2 regions of the Thermovenabulum gondwanense genome follow, and region 2 is predicted to be linked to the other one. Evidence: a T-box and tRNA genes for the amino acid it is inferred to sense, from the RefSeq annotation. Region 2 holds a T-box; the other holds one or more tRNA genes.
The links. The T-box of region 2 lies ahead of ATZ99_RS09370 (valine--tRNA ligase). A T-box ahead of a tRNA ligase gene usually reads a tRNA of that ligase, here a tRNA-Val.
Positions count from the first base shown of each region.

Region 1: it encodes a tRNA-Val, which carries the amino acid that the T-box ahead of ATZ99_RS09370 (valine--tRNA ligase) is inferred to sense. The anticodon was not compared.

Region 1 is NZ_LOHZ01000015.1:154,500-162,096, forward strand. Features, by position in the region: gene ATZ99_RS01035 (mannose-1-phosphate guanylyltransferase) at 1-822, shown strand, start outside; gene ATZ99_RS01040 (CapA family protein) at 836-1,942, shown strand; gene ATZ99_RS11755 (hypothetical protein) at 1,939-2,115, opposite strand; gene ATZ99_RS01045 (MFS transporter) at 2,307-3,716, shown strand; gene ATZ99_RS01050 (N-acetylmuramoyl-L-alanine amidase family protein) at 3,788-4,510, shown strand; gene lepB (signal peptidase I) at 4,585-5,109, shown strand; tRNA gene ATZ99_RS01060 (tRNA-Ala) at 5,174-5,249, shown strand; tRNA gene ATZ99_RS01065 (tRNA-Val) at 5,262-5,338, shown strand; tRNA gene ATZ99_RS01070 (tRNA-Ala) at 5,391-5,466, shown strand; gene ATZ99_RS01075 (Na+/H+ antiporter NhaC family protein) at 5,811-7,475, shown strand.
Region 2 is NZ_LOHZ01000040.1:54,375-61,971, reverse strand. Features, by position in the region: gene ATZ99_RS09390 (replication-associated recombination protein A) at 1-1,271, shown strand, start outside; gene ATZ99_RS09385 (Asp23/Gls24 family envelope stress response protein) at 1,351-1,737, shown strand; partial or broken gene ATZ99_RS09380 (ABC-ATPase domain-containing protein) at 1,836-3,542, shown strand; gene ATZ99_RS09375 (secondary thiamine-phosphate synthase enzyme YjbQ) at 3,846-4,244, shown strand; T-box leader at 4,320-4,542, shown strand; gene ATZ99_RS09370 (valine--tRNA ligase) at 4,642-7,281, shown strand; gene ATZ99_RS09365 (bifunctional folylpolyglutamate synthase/dihydrofolate synthase) at 7,298-7,597, shown strand, end outside.

The sequences.
Region 1 (7,597 bases), on a different contig from region 2:
GCAGCTTGCATTGCCTACGCATCAATGATAATTGAAAAAAGGGATAAGGAATCTTGTATGGGAGTATTTCCTTCGGATCACTATATAAAAAATGTTTATGAATTTCAGAAGGTATTGGATGCTGCTTTTTGCATTGCTGAAAATTCGGATAAACTAATAACCATGGGAATTAATCCCACTTTTCCTTCCACGGGTTACGGTTATATTAAATTCGACAAAGAAAGTCCTATAAAAATTAATGAAGTAAAAACGGCTTATGAAGTGAAGGAATTTGTTGAAAAACCCGACGTACAGAAGGCGAAGCAGTATATTGAAAGTGGTGATTATCTCTGGAACAGCGGTATGTTTGTATGGAAAACACGGGTAATTTTAAATAATTTTGAAAGATTCCTTCCCAGGATCTATTATAAATTAAAGTCTATTATAGATTTGCTTTATAACAATATGGGTTACCAGGAATTGGAGAAGGTGTACAAAGACCTCCCAGATATTTCTATAGACTACGGGATTATGGAAAGAGCCCTTGATGTGGCTGTAATTCCCTGCAATTTTGGATGGAGTGATGTGGGAAGCTGGGATTCCCTCGGGAGTGTCATTCCTCCTGATGAAAACGGTAATATAATCAGAGGAGAACATGTGGAAATAGAAACAAAAAATAGCATCATTTTTTCTAACGGCAGGATGGTGGCTGCGGTGGGATTGGAAGATATGATTGTTGTGGAAACTCAGGATGCAATTCTCGTATGTCCCAAGAGAAAAGCCCAGGATGTAAAAAAGGTGGTAGAGCAATTGAAAAAGATGGGAAGAGAAGATTTATTATAAGAGAGGTCGGAAAATGAAGCGATCGTATAAGTTTATTATTATTTTAATACCAGTTTTATTGTTTTTTTCTTTTTTTATATTGTGGCATTTTAAGATAGGAATTTTTAAAGAAATGGCGGTTTTTGCTGTAAGTGATAAAGAAAAGGAAAATAATGTTCCAGCAGAAGAAGATATACAAGAAACTTCTAAAACCGTAGAAATTTCTTTAATTGCCGCGGGGGATGTTATGATGCATGTTCCCCAGATACGTTCCGGATATGACGAAAAAACTCAAAAGTATAATTTTGATTATTTTTTTGACGAGGTAAGGGAAGATATCTTATCGGGAGATGTAGCAATAGCGAATTTAGAGACTACCCTTGCAGGTAAAGAAAGAAGATATACCGGTTTTCCCCTTTTTAATGCTCCCGATGAAATAGCCGATGCTTTAAAAAACGCCGGATTTGATATTATTGTAACCTCTAATAATCACTCTATGGATAGAGGAGAAGAAGGGGTTTTGCGGACCATTCAGGTATTAAAACAAAGAGGTCTTATAAACGTTGGTACAAATTCAAATGAACAAGAAGATATTTTGAGAATAATTGATGTTAAAAACGTAAAAATTGGATTTTTGGCTTATACCTACGGTACCAACGGGATAACCGTTAAAAAACCTTTTCTGGTAAATATAATTGATGAAAATAATATTCTGGATGATATAAGCAGATCAAAGAAAAAAGTTGATGTTTTAGTTGTATATTTTCATTTTGGAAACGAATATCAGCGAACACCTTCGAGATTTCAAAAAGATTTATCCCAAAAGGTAATAAAACAAGGTGCGGATATAGTACTGGGCAGTCATCCCCATGTGGTTCAGCCCGGAGAATTTGTGGTATTCGAAAATAACAATGGGGTTCAAAAAAAATACATACGGTATTCATTGGGTAATTTGATTTCGGCACAAAAATTCCCCTATACCGATGAAGGTTTAATACTAAAAATAATTTTGGAGGTAGACAAAAAAGATAATAAGGTAGATGTAAAAGATGTAAAAGAAATTCCCACATGGGTTCATCGATATAGGGATAACGGTCTTGTAAAATTTATTGTAAAAAAAGGTATTAAACCGCTAAATTAAACGGTGCATTGGTGTTCTTCTTCACATGCTTTTTTTACCTCAAAAGAACAGGCTTCTTTATTCCCTGCAGCTTCCAGTGAACAATAACATGCAATGCCGTAACACGTTTCTTCGCATTTTAAATAAGGACATTCCGCTATCTGAGTAAAATCTTTTTTCTCGGGAACTTTCATAATTTATACCTCCTTTCACGAAAAAGATAAATGCTGGCAAATAAAGAAAATTATAATAATCTTTTTTATTGTAATTAAAATTCTTAAAAATATTATTTTCTAATATAAATATATACTGAATAAGATAAAAAATCAAGAAAATTAAGAAAATAAGAAAAATATCTTTTTCACAATGACGAGGAGGAGATCGAATGGAAAACACAAAAATATTGGAAAATAGATACAGGATTCTTTTTGCGGTACTAATAGGAAGTATGCTTGGACCTATAGATGCAAGTGTGGTAAATATCGCAATGCCTACTTTTTCAAAGGTGTTTAACGCTCCGGTTACAACCGTGAGCTGGGTTTCTATGTCTTACTTATTGGTACTAAGCAGCCTTTTATTAACCTTTGGACGCCTGGGAGATTTGGTGGGTTATAAAAGCTTATACATTTTGGGAATGGGTATTTTTACCGCTTCTTCCTTGTTTTGCGGTCTTGCAGGGAACATTTATGTTCTAATTCTTTTCAGGGCATTACAGGCCGCAGGGGCGGGGATGATGATGGCGGTGGCCCCTGCAATAATAACTAACATCTTTCCTAAAAATGAAAGGGGAAAAGCTTTAGGATTTAATGCAATGTCTGTTGCGGTGGGCTTAGCCATTGGCCCTTCCCTGGGAGGTTTTTTGCTTACTTATTACGGGCACAGTTCCATTTTTTTGATAAACATTCCTATAGGCATCTCAGGGATGATTTTATCCTACAATGTATTACCGGTATTTGAAGGAAGTAAAAAGGAGCCCTTCGATATTGAAGGTGCCTTTTTAGCTTTCGTATTTTTATTTTCTACGCTCACCCTTTTGAGTAAAGGACAGGAGTTTGGAATAAGCTCATTAAAATCTGTAATTTTAATTTTATTAGCAATCTTTTCTTTTATATTTTTTATGTTAAGAGAAAAGAGTTATTCCCATCCTATGCTGGATCTTGCCCTTTTCAAAAACCGAATGTTTGCGGCAAGCAACCTGAGCTGTCTTTTGAATTTTACAGCTCAGTATATGATGATCTTTTTAATGCCTTTTTATCTTTCAAGTTCAGGTTTTTCATCAAGGGAAATAGGTATTATAATGACGGCTTTTCCCTTAACCGTTCTTTTAGTAGCGCCAATTAGCGGAATTTTATCCGATAGGTTGGGGTCCTTAATCCTGAGCACCACCGGTGCAGGGATATGCACCTTAGCCCTTTTGTTTCTTTCGAAAATGCCATTAAATATTAAAGCCACCGATGTTATTATTAGATTAATAATTTTCGGTATAGGAAATGGACTTTTTCAAACACCCAATAACAGTTCGGTTATGGGAAGCGCACCCAGGGATAAACAGGGTGTTGCTTCCGGGGTGCTGGCTACTATGCGCAATACTGGTATGGTTTTGGGAACGGCGTTGTCGGGAGGATTACTTTCCATAAGGCAAAATTATCATCTCAGAATTATGCCCGGTAGTTCGAATATCACCCAATTAGCCTTTATTTACGGTATAAAAGACACTTTGCTGTTAGCAGCACTAATAGATTTCGTATGCCTTTTGGCTTCGTCCAAAAGAGGAAGGAATGAAGAAAAAGGCTGATTTTAAATCATAAGATTACTCCCCGGTAAATATCTTTTTATTATAAAGTGAGTTACCAGGGGAGGAATTTCATGAAAGATTTAATTAAAAAGGGGCAGGGTAAAAAAATATTATTAATGCTTCTAATAATTTTTTTAATTTATTACGTTCAATTCCATAGAGCGCAAATAATGAGCGTATTTCATATCAAAAAATCTTTGGCGGGAAAAGTTGTGGTCATTGATCCGGGGCATGGGGGTATTGATAGCGGTGCTTTTCATAAGGATGGTACCCTTGAAAAAAATATTAATCTTTTAATTTCTTTAAAATTGAAAAGAGCCCTGGAATTAGAAGGAGCCAGGGTTATAATGACCCGTACTAAAGATGAATCCTTAGATGCCAGAAATAATAAGAGCAGTTCAAGACATAGAAGGGATTTGATTGAAAGAGCTGAAATCATTAATAACTCCGGCGCAAATATCTTTTTAAGCATTCACGTTAATTCAGAAAAAGGCGCGCCTAATGTCAGAGGTCCAATGGTATTTTACTACAGGGAAAGTTATGAAAGCCGGCGATTGGCCGAAATCCTTCAAAAACATTTAGAAAAAGCTTACATTTCTTCCGGGCAAAGGGTTCCTTTTAGAATTCCTTATCCCAATTCATCGCTTTTTCTTCTGTGCAACACGAGGATTCCGGGTGTAATTATCGAGGTAGGTTTTATAACCAATTCCCAGGACCGCCAATTATTGAAAACTTCAGATTTTCAGGAATTAATTTCCGGAGAAATTAAAAACGCGTTGATAGAGTATTTTTAAATTATTCAAAACGCAAATTTTTATGGTATAATATAAAAGTATTTTTGTTAAAGCTAAATTGAAAAGGTGGTAGCATGGAAAACAGGTTAAAAAATGAGTTAATGGAATGGATAAAATCCATTGCTATTGCATTAGTAATTGCCTTAGCAATAAGGGCTTATATCATTGAACCAATGATAGTACCAACGGGATCGATGATACCAACTATAAATATTGGGGATAGAATACTGGTCAATAAATACATTTATCGTATTAAACCTTTGCAGCGGGGCGATATAGTAGTGTTTAAATATCCGGATGATCCATCTCAAACCTTCGTAAAAAGGTTAATAGGACTGGGTGGAGATGTCATTGAGATAAAAGAAGGTGTGCTTTTTATTAATGGAAAGGAATATAAAGAAGATTACTTAAATGAACCAATAGTGGGAAACTTTGGTCCTTACAAAGTGCCAGAAGGGTATTATTTTATGATGGGAGACAACAGAAATAACTCAAAAGATAGCCGGTTCTGGGTCAACAAGTTCGTGCCAAAAAAATACATCGTGGGAAAAGCTGTCTTTAGAATATGGCCCTTGGATAGAATAGGTAGGATAAAGTAAAAAATATGGTTTTGTTATTGAAATTATTCAATTTGTAATGTATAATATAAAATGTTGAAGTTGTGGGCGTGTGGCTCAGCTGGGAGAGCATCTGGTTCGCAATCAGAGGGTCACGGGTTCGAATCCCGTCACGTCCACCATTTTGAAAGTGTGGGGAATTAGCTCAGATGGTTAGAGCGCTACGCTCACATCGTAGAGGTCTGGGGTTCGAATCCCTAATTCCCCACCATATCACTCCATATTGACAAAAATCGCTTTATATGCTATTCTTATAAAGCAGTGGGCGTGTAGCTCAGTTGGGAGAGCACCACAATGGCATTGTGGGGGTCACGAGTTCAAGTCTCGTCACGTCCACCATTTTATTTAAGAAATAATTTTATTTTAAAAATATTTGATAATATAAATATCAAAAACGCCCTGAATTGGGCGTTTTTTTTATATATTAATTGATATTGTCAAAACTAAAATAAATTGATAAAATAAATGCATAACATTTGGCAATAAGCAAAAAAATGGGCATACGATAAAATTTTTTAATTTTCGCGGCTGTATAAACTACGAATTGTAAAAATTGTAACAAAGTTATAAAATGGCATAAAATTTGCTTTTTTAAAAAATGGTTTACTATTATATTGTCCAAGGAGGTGTTAAAAGATTTTTAAAATAATATATAACTTACTATTTTGAAGGGAGGATCAATCTTGACAAAAAAAGGAATTATTATTTTACTAATAATCTTACTTTTACTGGCTTTTACTTTACCTATTATGGCTGATGAGGGCCAGAAAGAAGAAAAACCCGCACATTACGGTGCATTATCTCTTTTACCTCCAGTGCTGGCTATAAGCCTTGCCATAATTACAAAAGAGGTGTTGAGTTCTTTAATTATAGGCATAATGAGCGGTGCTTTAATTTTAACAGGCGGTAATATATGGGAAGCATTTAAGAAAGCAATGGAAACCATTATTAATACCGCCGGAGATCCATCGTGGAATTTCAGGGTATTACTGTTTACCGCATTATTGGGCTCTCTGGTAGGTATGGTTTCCAGGGCAAACGGTCCGCAAGCCTTTGGGAAATGGGCAGAAAAACATATAAAAAGCAGGAGTGTAGCTTTATTTATTACCTGGTGCCTCGGGGTATTAATTTTTATGGATGACTACTTCAACTGCATGACGGTAGGTACCGCTTTAAGGCCGGTAACCGATAGATTCAAAGTTTCCCGGGCCAAATTGTCTTTTATAATAGATTCCACTGCAGCTCCTGTATGTACACTGGTACCTATATCCACATGGGTGGCTTATGTAGCTTCGTTGCTGGTTCCGCTTTTTGATCAGTTTAAACTTAACCTCAATCCGTACACGGTATACGTGCAGATGATCCCCTATGACTTTTATCCATGGCTTATTGTTCTTATGGTGCTTATGACCTCTTTTACCGATCTGGAGTACGGCCCCATGGCAAGGTCCGAATACAGAGCCCTTGCTGGTCTCGGGTTATGGGACACTTCGATCATGAAAAATCCGCCCGGTGATGAGTTTGAAAACCTGGAAAAATCGGAAAAGGGTTCTGCTATAGATATGGTAGCACCACTATTGGGGCTGATTGTAATAATAGTATTATGCATGGCTTATAGCGGTGGGTTTTTTGATGGAAAAGCTGGATTTTTCACCGCTGTCATGAACAGCGATTCTGCCACTGCACTTGTATGGGGTGCTTCGCTGACATTGCTGTTAACCGCAGTGTTTTATTCGGTTAGGGGAGTTGTCCGGTTAAAGGATTCAATGGAAGCAGTAATTCAAGGAGCAAAATCCATGATGGTAGCTCTTTTCATTCTTTCGCTCGCCTGGACCATTGGTTCGATATGTAAGGAAGTGGGGACAGGTATTTACGTTTCAAGTATTATGTCGGAAACCTTCCCTGCGTGGGCTGTCCCATTTACTATTTTCGTGCTTTCGGCATTTATAGCTTTTTCTACGGGCACATCCTGGGGTACCTGGGCAATAATGATCCCCATAGTAGTTCCTTTGGCAGTTGCTATGAAAATTGATTTACTCCCCGTAATTGCTGCTGTTTTATCCGGTGGTGTTTTTGGTGATCACTGCTCTCCTATTTCCGATACGACAATAATGTCTTCTACCGGGGGAGCCTGTCCTCATATAGAACACGTAAATACTCAGCTTCCATATGCGCTTACCGCTGCAATAAGTTCTGCTGTTGGCTTTCTAATCTTAGGTTTTTATAAAAATGCTTTTGTGGTTTGGGTTATTACCGTAGCCCTATTCTTCGGTGTGGTATATGTGATGCACAAGTTGTTCGGGGAAGCAAGATATGCAGAGGAAATAGAAAAAATAAAAAATGCTTAAATAGTGAAATTTTATAAGGGGAGAAATCCCCTTTTTTAAAATTTATTTCAACAATGATTAAAATAAATTTTTGACAATATCAATAATTTATGATAATATCAAAAACAAATGCAAATAAGAAT
Region 2 (7,597 bases):
CAGAAAGAATGCGTCCAAGAGATTTTGATGAATTTACAGGTCAGGAGCACCTTCTTTCGGAAAAGGGACTTTTAAGGCAACTTATCGAAAGCAAAAATATTCCCTCGATGGTTTTTTGGGGACCACCGGGTGTGGGAAAAACTACCCTTGCAATGATTATTTCAAAAAAGGTGGATGCTAAGTTTTTAAATTTCAGTGCGGTGATGTCTGGAATAGGGGAAATAAAAGAAGTTATGAAGGAAGCCCAGGAAAATAAAAGATTCGGTGTAAGAACCATCTTATTTGTGGATGAAATACATCGGTTCAATAAGGCCCAGCAGGATGCATTTTTACCCTATGTGGAAAGAGGGGACATTATTTTAATTGGAGCTACCACCGAAAATCCTTCCTTTGAGCTTAATTCCGCATTACTGTCCCGTTTGAAAGTATTAGTATTGAATCCTTTAAAAGAAGAGGATATCGTAAAAATATTAAAAAAGGCGTTAAGGGATGAGGAGCGGGGCCTGGGGAGGTACAAAATAAAGCTAAAAGAGGATCTCCTTTACAGGATTGCAAGTTTCTCCAATGGAGATGCCAGGGTTGCGTTGAATACCTTGGAACTTGCTTTTTTAAAGGCTGCGATAGCGGATGACGGAACTTATAATATTACCCTTAAAGAAATTGAAGATGCCCTTCAAAAGAAGGTTTTGCTTTACGATAAAAAAGGCGAAGAGCATTATAACTTGATTTCCACCCTTCATAAGTCTATCCGAAACAGCGATGTAGATGCAACGCTTTACTGGCTTGCCCGAATGATAGAATCGGGCGAAGATCCACTTTATATAGCGCGAAGGTTGATAAGGGTGGCTTCGGAGGACGTAGGTCTTGCGGATCCGGAAGCTTTGCTAATCACAGTTTCAGCTTTTCAGGCAGTTCAATTTGTTGGATTGCCGGAAGCAGCGTTGAATCTTGCTCAAGCAGCGGTATATTTAGCCCTTTGCCCAAAATCTAATGCCCTTTATACTGCATATAATAAGGCAAGAGAGGATGCGATAAATTACTTAGCAGAGCCGGTTCCATTACATCTGAGGAATGCGCCTACACCTTTAATGGAAGAACTGGGATACGGTAAGGGTTATAAATACGCTCATGACTATAAAGAAAAGGTAGCGGATATGGAATGTTTACCCGAAAATCTAAAAGGAGCAAGGTATTATTTCCCAACGGACCAGGGAAAGGAAAAGTTTTATGCAGAAAGGTTGAAAGAAATCGAAAATCTGAAGAAAAAATAAAAAAATTAAAAATAATTTAAAGGAATATTATGGTATAATAAAATATATAAGAAATAAAAATTACAAAGGAGGCAAGACCATGGTAGATGGTAGAACATCTATAAGTGAATCAGTGTTTTTTGAAATTGCGAAGGAAGCCATGCATAAAGTGGAAGATGTGATAAGAGAGGAAAAGAAATGGACTTTTTCGGGTATTACCAAAGCTTTTACCGAAAGATTTGCTCCTCAGATAAAGGTTAAAAAACGGGATCCCGTGGATGCTGAGGACAATATAGGGACGGTTTCTTTTGAAGTAAATCTTAGCGTAATTTATGGGGTGAAAATTCCTGAGGTGGCACAAAAGGTCAGAGAAAAGATTATAAGTGAAGTTGAGACCTTAACGGGATACAAAGTGGAAAAGGTGGATATTTCCATAGACAAGATTATTAAGCTGGAAGACATTCAGGAAGAAAAAAAGGAGGCCTAAAAGGCCTTCTTTTTTTCTTAATCTTTGAATTTTCGCATTAAAAGTTATAATATAAATGAAAAGTAGTAATTAAACAATATATTAATGAGGTGAATTGAATGAAGAATAAGATGGAGTTATATGAAACCTTGAACAGAATAAATAATAAAGGATACAAAGCTTACAAGGATATTGAAGGGGTATACGATTTTGGACAATTTACACTTTTTATAGACCATGTTCAGTCCGACCCCTTTGCACCTCCTTCCCGTGTCAGGGTAAGGGTTAGCATGAAAGAATCGGGCTTTGAGGGGAAGCTATTTTCTACAAAAGAGCGCAAAATAGCTTTTGAAGATTACATATCAAGAAAGATATATGGGGAAATATTGAAATTACCGAAGCTCAAGGGAACGGGTAATAGTGGAGTTATATTTATTGACTGCGGAGGGCAGGAAATCCTTGAGAGAACTTCAGTAAAAATAGACAATGATTTCGTCGAGGCAAGGATAAGCATAGGCCTTCCGGCATTCGGTCGAAAAATTAATTCTAAATCCGCAGAACGAATTTTCTTTGAATTTTTACCGATATTGGTAAAAAGGGCTCTTACCTATGAAAATTACGATAAAAAAGAAGCCGAAAAATGGGTGAAACTTTATGAGGATCAAGAATATATAAGAAAAATTCTTTTGGATATCGGATTGATAGCTTTTATAAAAGACGGCTCTATTTTGCCACGGGAAAGCGGAATAAGCGATAAACCCTTAAAAAAGGGCAAGGTCATCCCTTTTATATCACCGGAAAGTTTGAGGGTTGAAATTGAACTGCCCAATAACGGGAAAATTACCGGAATGGGTATAAAAAAAGGTGTTACTCTTATTGTAGGCGGAGGGTATCATGGCAAAACCACCCTTTTGAAAGCCCTTGAAAGGGGAGTTTATAATCATATTCCGGGGGACGGCAGGGAATTTGTCATTACGGTGAAAGATGCGGTAAAAATACGAGCGGAAGACGGAAGGAGGGTGGAAAAAGTAGATATTAGCCCCTTTATTGCAAACCTTCCCGACGGTCAGGATACCAAGAGGTTTTCAACAGAAAATGCCAGCGGAAGCACATCCCAGGCAGCAAATATTATGGAAGCGGTAGAAATTGGAACGAGCCTTCTTTTACTGGATGAGGATACCTGTGCTACAAATTTTATGATAAGGGATGCAAGGATGCAAAAACTCGTGGCAAAAGAAAAAGAGCCTATTACGCCCTTCATAGACAGAGTAAGACAAATTTACGAAGAAATGGGTATTTCTACAATTCTTGTTATGGGGGGAAGCGGCGATTACTTTGATGTGGCCGACTGCGTTATAAAAATGCAGGATTACAGGCCTTACGATGTAACGGAGGAGGCAAGAAAAATAGCTTTTCAATTAAAGACTGACCGCAGGGTAGAAAGAGCGGAGGGTCCCATTACTGTGACCCCAAGAGTCATTATGAAAGAGGGTTTAGAGCTAAGGGGTAAAGAAAAAATAAAATCCAGGGACGTGGATACCCTGCAGTACGGTGGAGAATTCATAGAGCTTGATTACGTGGAACAGCTGGTGGACCGCAGTCAAACCAGTGCCGTTGGTGAAATCATAAGGTACGCTGTGAAAAAATACGTTGACGGTAAAAGAACGCTAAAGGAAATCGTGGAAATGGTCTTTGAAGATATAGAAAAGTACGGCCTTGACATAATTTCTCCCTTTTACGGGAAGCACCCGGGAAACTAAGCACTACCCAGGCCCCAGGAAGTAGCGGCGGGATTAAACAGGTACCGGGGATTAAAGGTGAAGTAAATTTGTATATTTTAAATAAAACTTATTCTGGTCGTTACAATTTAGGTATCCAAGAACCTAGTTATTAGTTGACTATAATTATACAAGCTGTATAATTATTAAATTACCCATTAAAAAGGGCAATTTTATTATAATTAATAAAATGAAAAAGTGGCTTAAATATTTAATAAAGGCCGGGAATATCGGGGAATATATTAGCATTGTTGTCACCTATACATGAAGGAAAATACAGGCAAAGGTGCATAGTTTGGTGTTATCATTAAAGATAAGAGATTGCTTACAAATAAAATTGGAGGAGATGTAATGAAAATAATAAATCTCGTAACTACTGCAAGGACCCAAATTGTGGATATAACCTCAGAGATAAAAAAAGCCGTATCGGAATCCGGGGTAATGGACGGGCTTTGCTTTGTTTTCATACCTCATACCACTGCGGGAGTAACGATAAACGAAAATGCCGACGAAGATGTAAAAATCGATATTATTAATACCCTGAATAAGTTAATACCTCAAAGAGGAGACTACAGGCACGCGGAAGGAAACTCGGATGCTCATTTAAAAGCATCGCTCATTGGGAGTTCCGTGATGCTTGCGATAGAAAAGGGCGAACTTGTTTTGGGAACCTGGCAGGGGATATTTTTCTGCGAATTTGATGGACCAAGGCAAAGGAAGGTTTTTGTTAAGTGCGTGAATTCAGAATAAGAATATCAAACTTCCCATATTCTAACTTGACACGGAAAGGTAATGAAGCTAAAATTTATATAAACAACTGAATAAAAAGAGGCATTGAAGGAGAGGAGTAAAAAGTTTTTCCTTAAAAGAGAGGAAGGCATCTTTGGTGAAAGCCTTCTTAAGGAAAGCTTTTGAAGGTCGCTCCGGAGCTTTCCCGGCGAAAAAGTAGCCGGGAACGGATAAAACCGTTAATTTCATGAGTGCCCGAATAAAATTTTTTTATTCGGGAATTAAGGTGGTACCGCGAAAAAAGCCTTTCGCCCTTTATAGGGTGAGAGGCTTTTAATTTTTTACACTTTGTTACGGAAATTTATAAAGAAAAATGTTTTAAGTTTAAAAAAATGAATTTTTGGAGGAGGTTTTACAAATGACGGTAAATTTACCTTCGGTGTACGATCCTAAAAATGTGGAGGAAAAATGGTATAAATACTGGGAAGAAAATGACCTTTTTAGAGCAAAAATTGATAAAAGAAAAAAACCTTTTACAATAGTTATTCCACCGCCCAATGTTACTGGTAATCTTCATATGGGACATGCTCTTAATAATACCCTTCAGGATATATTAATTAGATTTAAAAGGATGCAGCAAATTCCCACGTTATGGCTTCCCGGGACGGACCATGCCGGCATAGCTACTGAGGCGAAGGTTAAGGAACAATTAGCCCAGGAAGGACTTTCAAAATACGACCTGGGCAGGGAAAAATTCTTAGAACGGGTATGGGCATGGAAAGAAAAATACGGCGGCACCATAGTAAATCAGCTCAAAAAATTGGGTGCTTCCTGCGATTGGTCGAGATTTAGATTTACTCTTGATGAGGGTTTAAGTAAAGCGGTGAGGGAAGTATTTGTAAGTTTATACGAAAAAGGGCTGATTTACAGGGGAGACTATATTATTAACTGGTGTCCTACCTGTAAAACAACGCTTTCGGACATAGAAGTGGAATACGAGGAACATCAGGGTAAGCTGTATTATATTAAATATCCGTTTAAAAATGGAAAGGGCTTTATCCAAATTGCTACAACAAGACCAGAGACAATGCTCGGTGATGTAGCGGTAGCAGTAAATCCGGGAGATGAAAGGTATAAACATTTAATAGGAGAAACAGTGATTCTTCCAATCATGGAAAGGGAAATACCAATAATTGCCGATGAATATGTGGATATGGAATTTGGTACCGGTGCTGTTAAAATTACTCCCGGTCACGATCCGAATGATTTTGAAATTGGCTTAAGGCATAAACTGCCCGTTGTCAAAGTTATGAATGAAGAGGGCATGATGAATGAGAACGCAGGAAAGTATGCAGGTCTTGACAGATATGAAGCAAGAAAATTAATAGTGGAAGAACTTAAAGCGAAGGACTTGCTTGTTAAAATCGATGATTTAAATCACAGCATAGGGCACTGTTACCGCTGCGATACAGTGGTGGAACCTATGGTTTCAAAACAGTGGTTCGTAAAAATGAAGCCTCTGGCAGAACCTGCAATTCAGGTGGTAAAAGATGGAAAGGTAAAATTTGTGCCTGAAAGGTTTACAAAAATTTATGTAAACTGGCTGGAAAACATACATGACTGGTGTATTTCAAGGCAACTCTGGTGGGGCCATAGAATTCCCGCATGGTACTGTAAGGATTGCAACGAGATGACCGTATCAAGGGAAGACCTTAAGGAATGTCCGAAATGTAAAAGCAAAAATTTAGAACAGGATCCGGATGTTTTGGATACGTGGTTTAGCTCTGCCTTATGGCCCTTTTCTACCCTCGGATGGCCTGAAAAAACTGAGGACCTGGAGTATTTCTACCCGACTTCGGTTTTAGTAACGGGATACGATATAATTTTCTTCTGGGTAGCGAGGATGATCTTTTCGGCAATGGAGTTTATGAAGAAGGAACCTTTTGAATACGTAGTAATAACGGGGCTTGTAAGGGATGCTTTGGGGAGAAAAATGAGTAAATCCCTGGGGAACGGCATAGACCCGTTGGAGGTAATCGAAAAATATGGTGCGGATACATTAAGGTTTTCATTGAGTACCGGAAATACCCCCGGCAATGACATGAAATTTTACTGGGAAAAAGTTGAACACAGCAGGAATTTTGCCAATAAAATCTGGAATGCTTCCCGCTTTGTGCTGATGAATCTGGAAGGCTATGTTCCCGAAAAGATTGAAATTGAAAAATTATCATTAAAGGACCGCTGGATACTGGCAAGATTGAACAATGTAATCGGAGAAGTAACCGATTTTCTGGAAAAATTTGAAATAGGCATTGCGGCTTCTAAAATTTACGACTTTTTCTGGAGTGAGTTTTGCGATTGGTATATAGAAATGGCAAAAATAGATCTCAGCGGTGAAAAAAAAGAGACGAAAAATATTACGAAAGGTGTACTTTATACCGTCCTGGAAAATTCTCTTAAACTCTTGCATCCGTTTATGCCTTTTATCACCGAAGAAATCTGGCAACAGTTGCACCATGAAGGTAAAAGTTTAATGGTATCCGAGTGGCCGAAGGTAAATCCCGCTTACAATTTTGATGATATAGAAAAAATGGAAGTTTTAATGGAGGCAATAAGAGGAATTCGTAATATACGGGCGGAAATGAATGTGCCGCCTTCCAAAAAAGCGGGAATTTTGATTAAAGCCACGCAAAAGGATATAGAAGGGTTATTCCGGGATAATATGGATATCATATATTTCCTTGCAAAGGTAGACAAAGCCGAATTTATAGAAAAAGAAGTTTTCCCGAAAAAAGCTATGAGCACGGTGGTAAAGGGAGCTGAAATTTACGTACCGGTGGAAGGTTTAATAGATGTAGATCTGGAAATAGAAAGATTAAGGAAAGAAAGGGAAGAATTAAGGGAGGAGCTGGAAAGGGCGGAAAGAAAACTGGGCAATGAAAACTTCGTAAATAAGGCTCCGAGGGAAGTAGTTGAAAAAGAGAGGTTAAAAGCCGAAGAATATAAGGATAAGATAAGCAAGATAGAAAAAAGGCTTTTACTTTTACAAAGTGAATGAGAAAGGGGCTTATTGTATGTGGACCGTTGAGGATGTACTTTTGAAAATTCACGGTATGCAAAGGTTTGGTATTAAGCCGGGACTTTTCAGAATAAAAAAGCTTTTGGAGATTCTGGGTAATCCCCAGGAGGATATAAAGGTAATTCATATTGCTGGCACCAATGGGAAAGGGTCCACATCTTCCATGATCGATTCTATTTTGAGAGCTCACGGGTACAGGGTGGGGCTTTATACCTCACCCTACCTGGAAGTCTTTAATGAGAGAATAAGATTAAACGGAGAAAACATTGCCGATGAAGACCTGGTGCAGCATGCA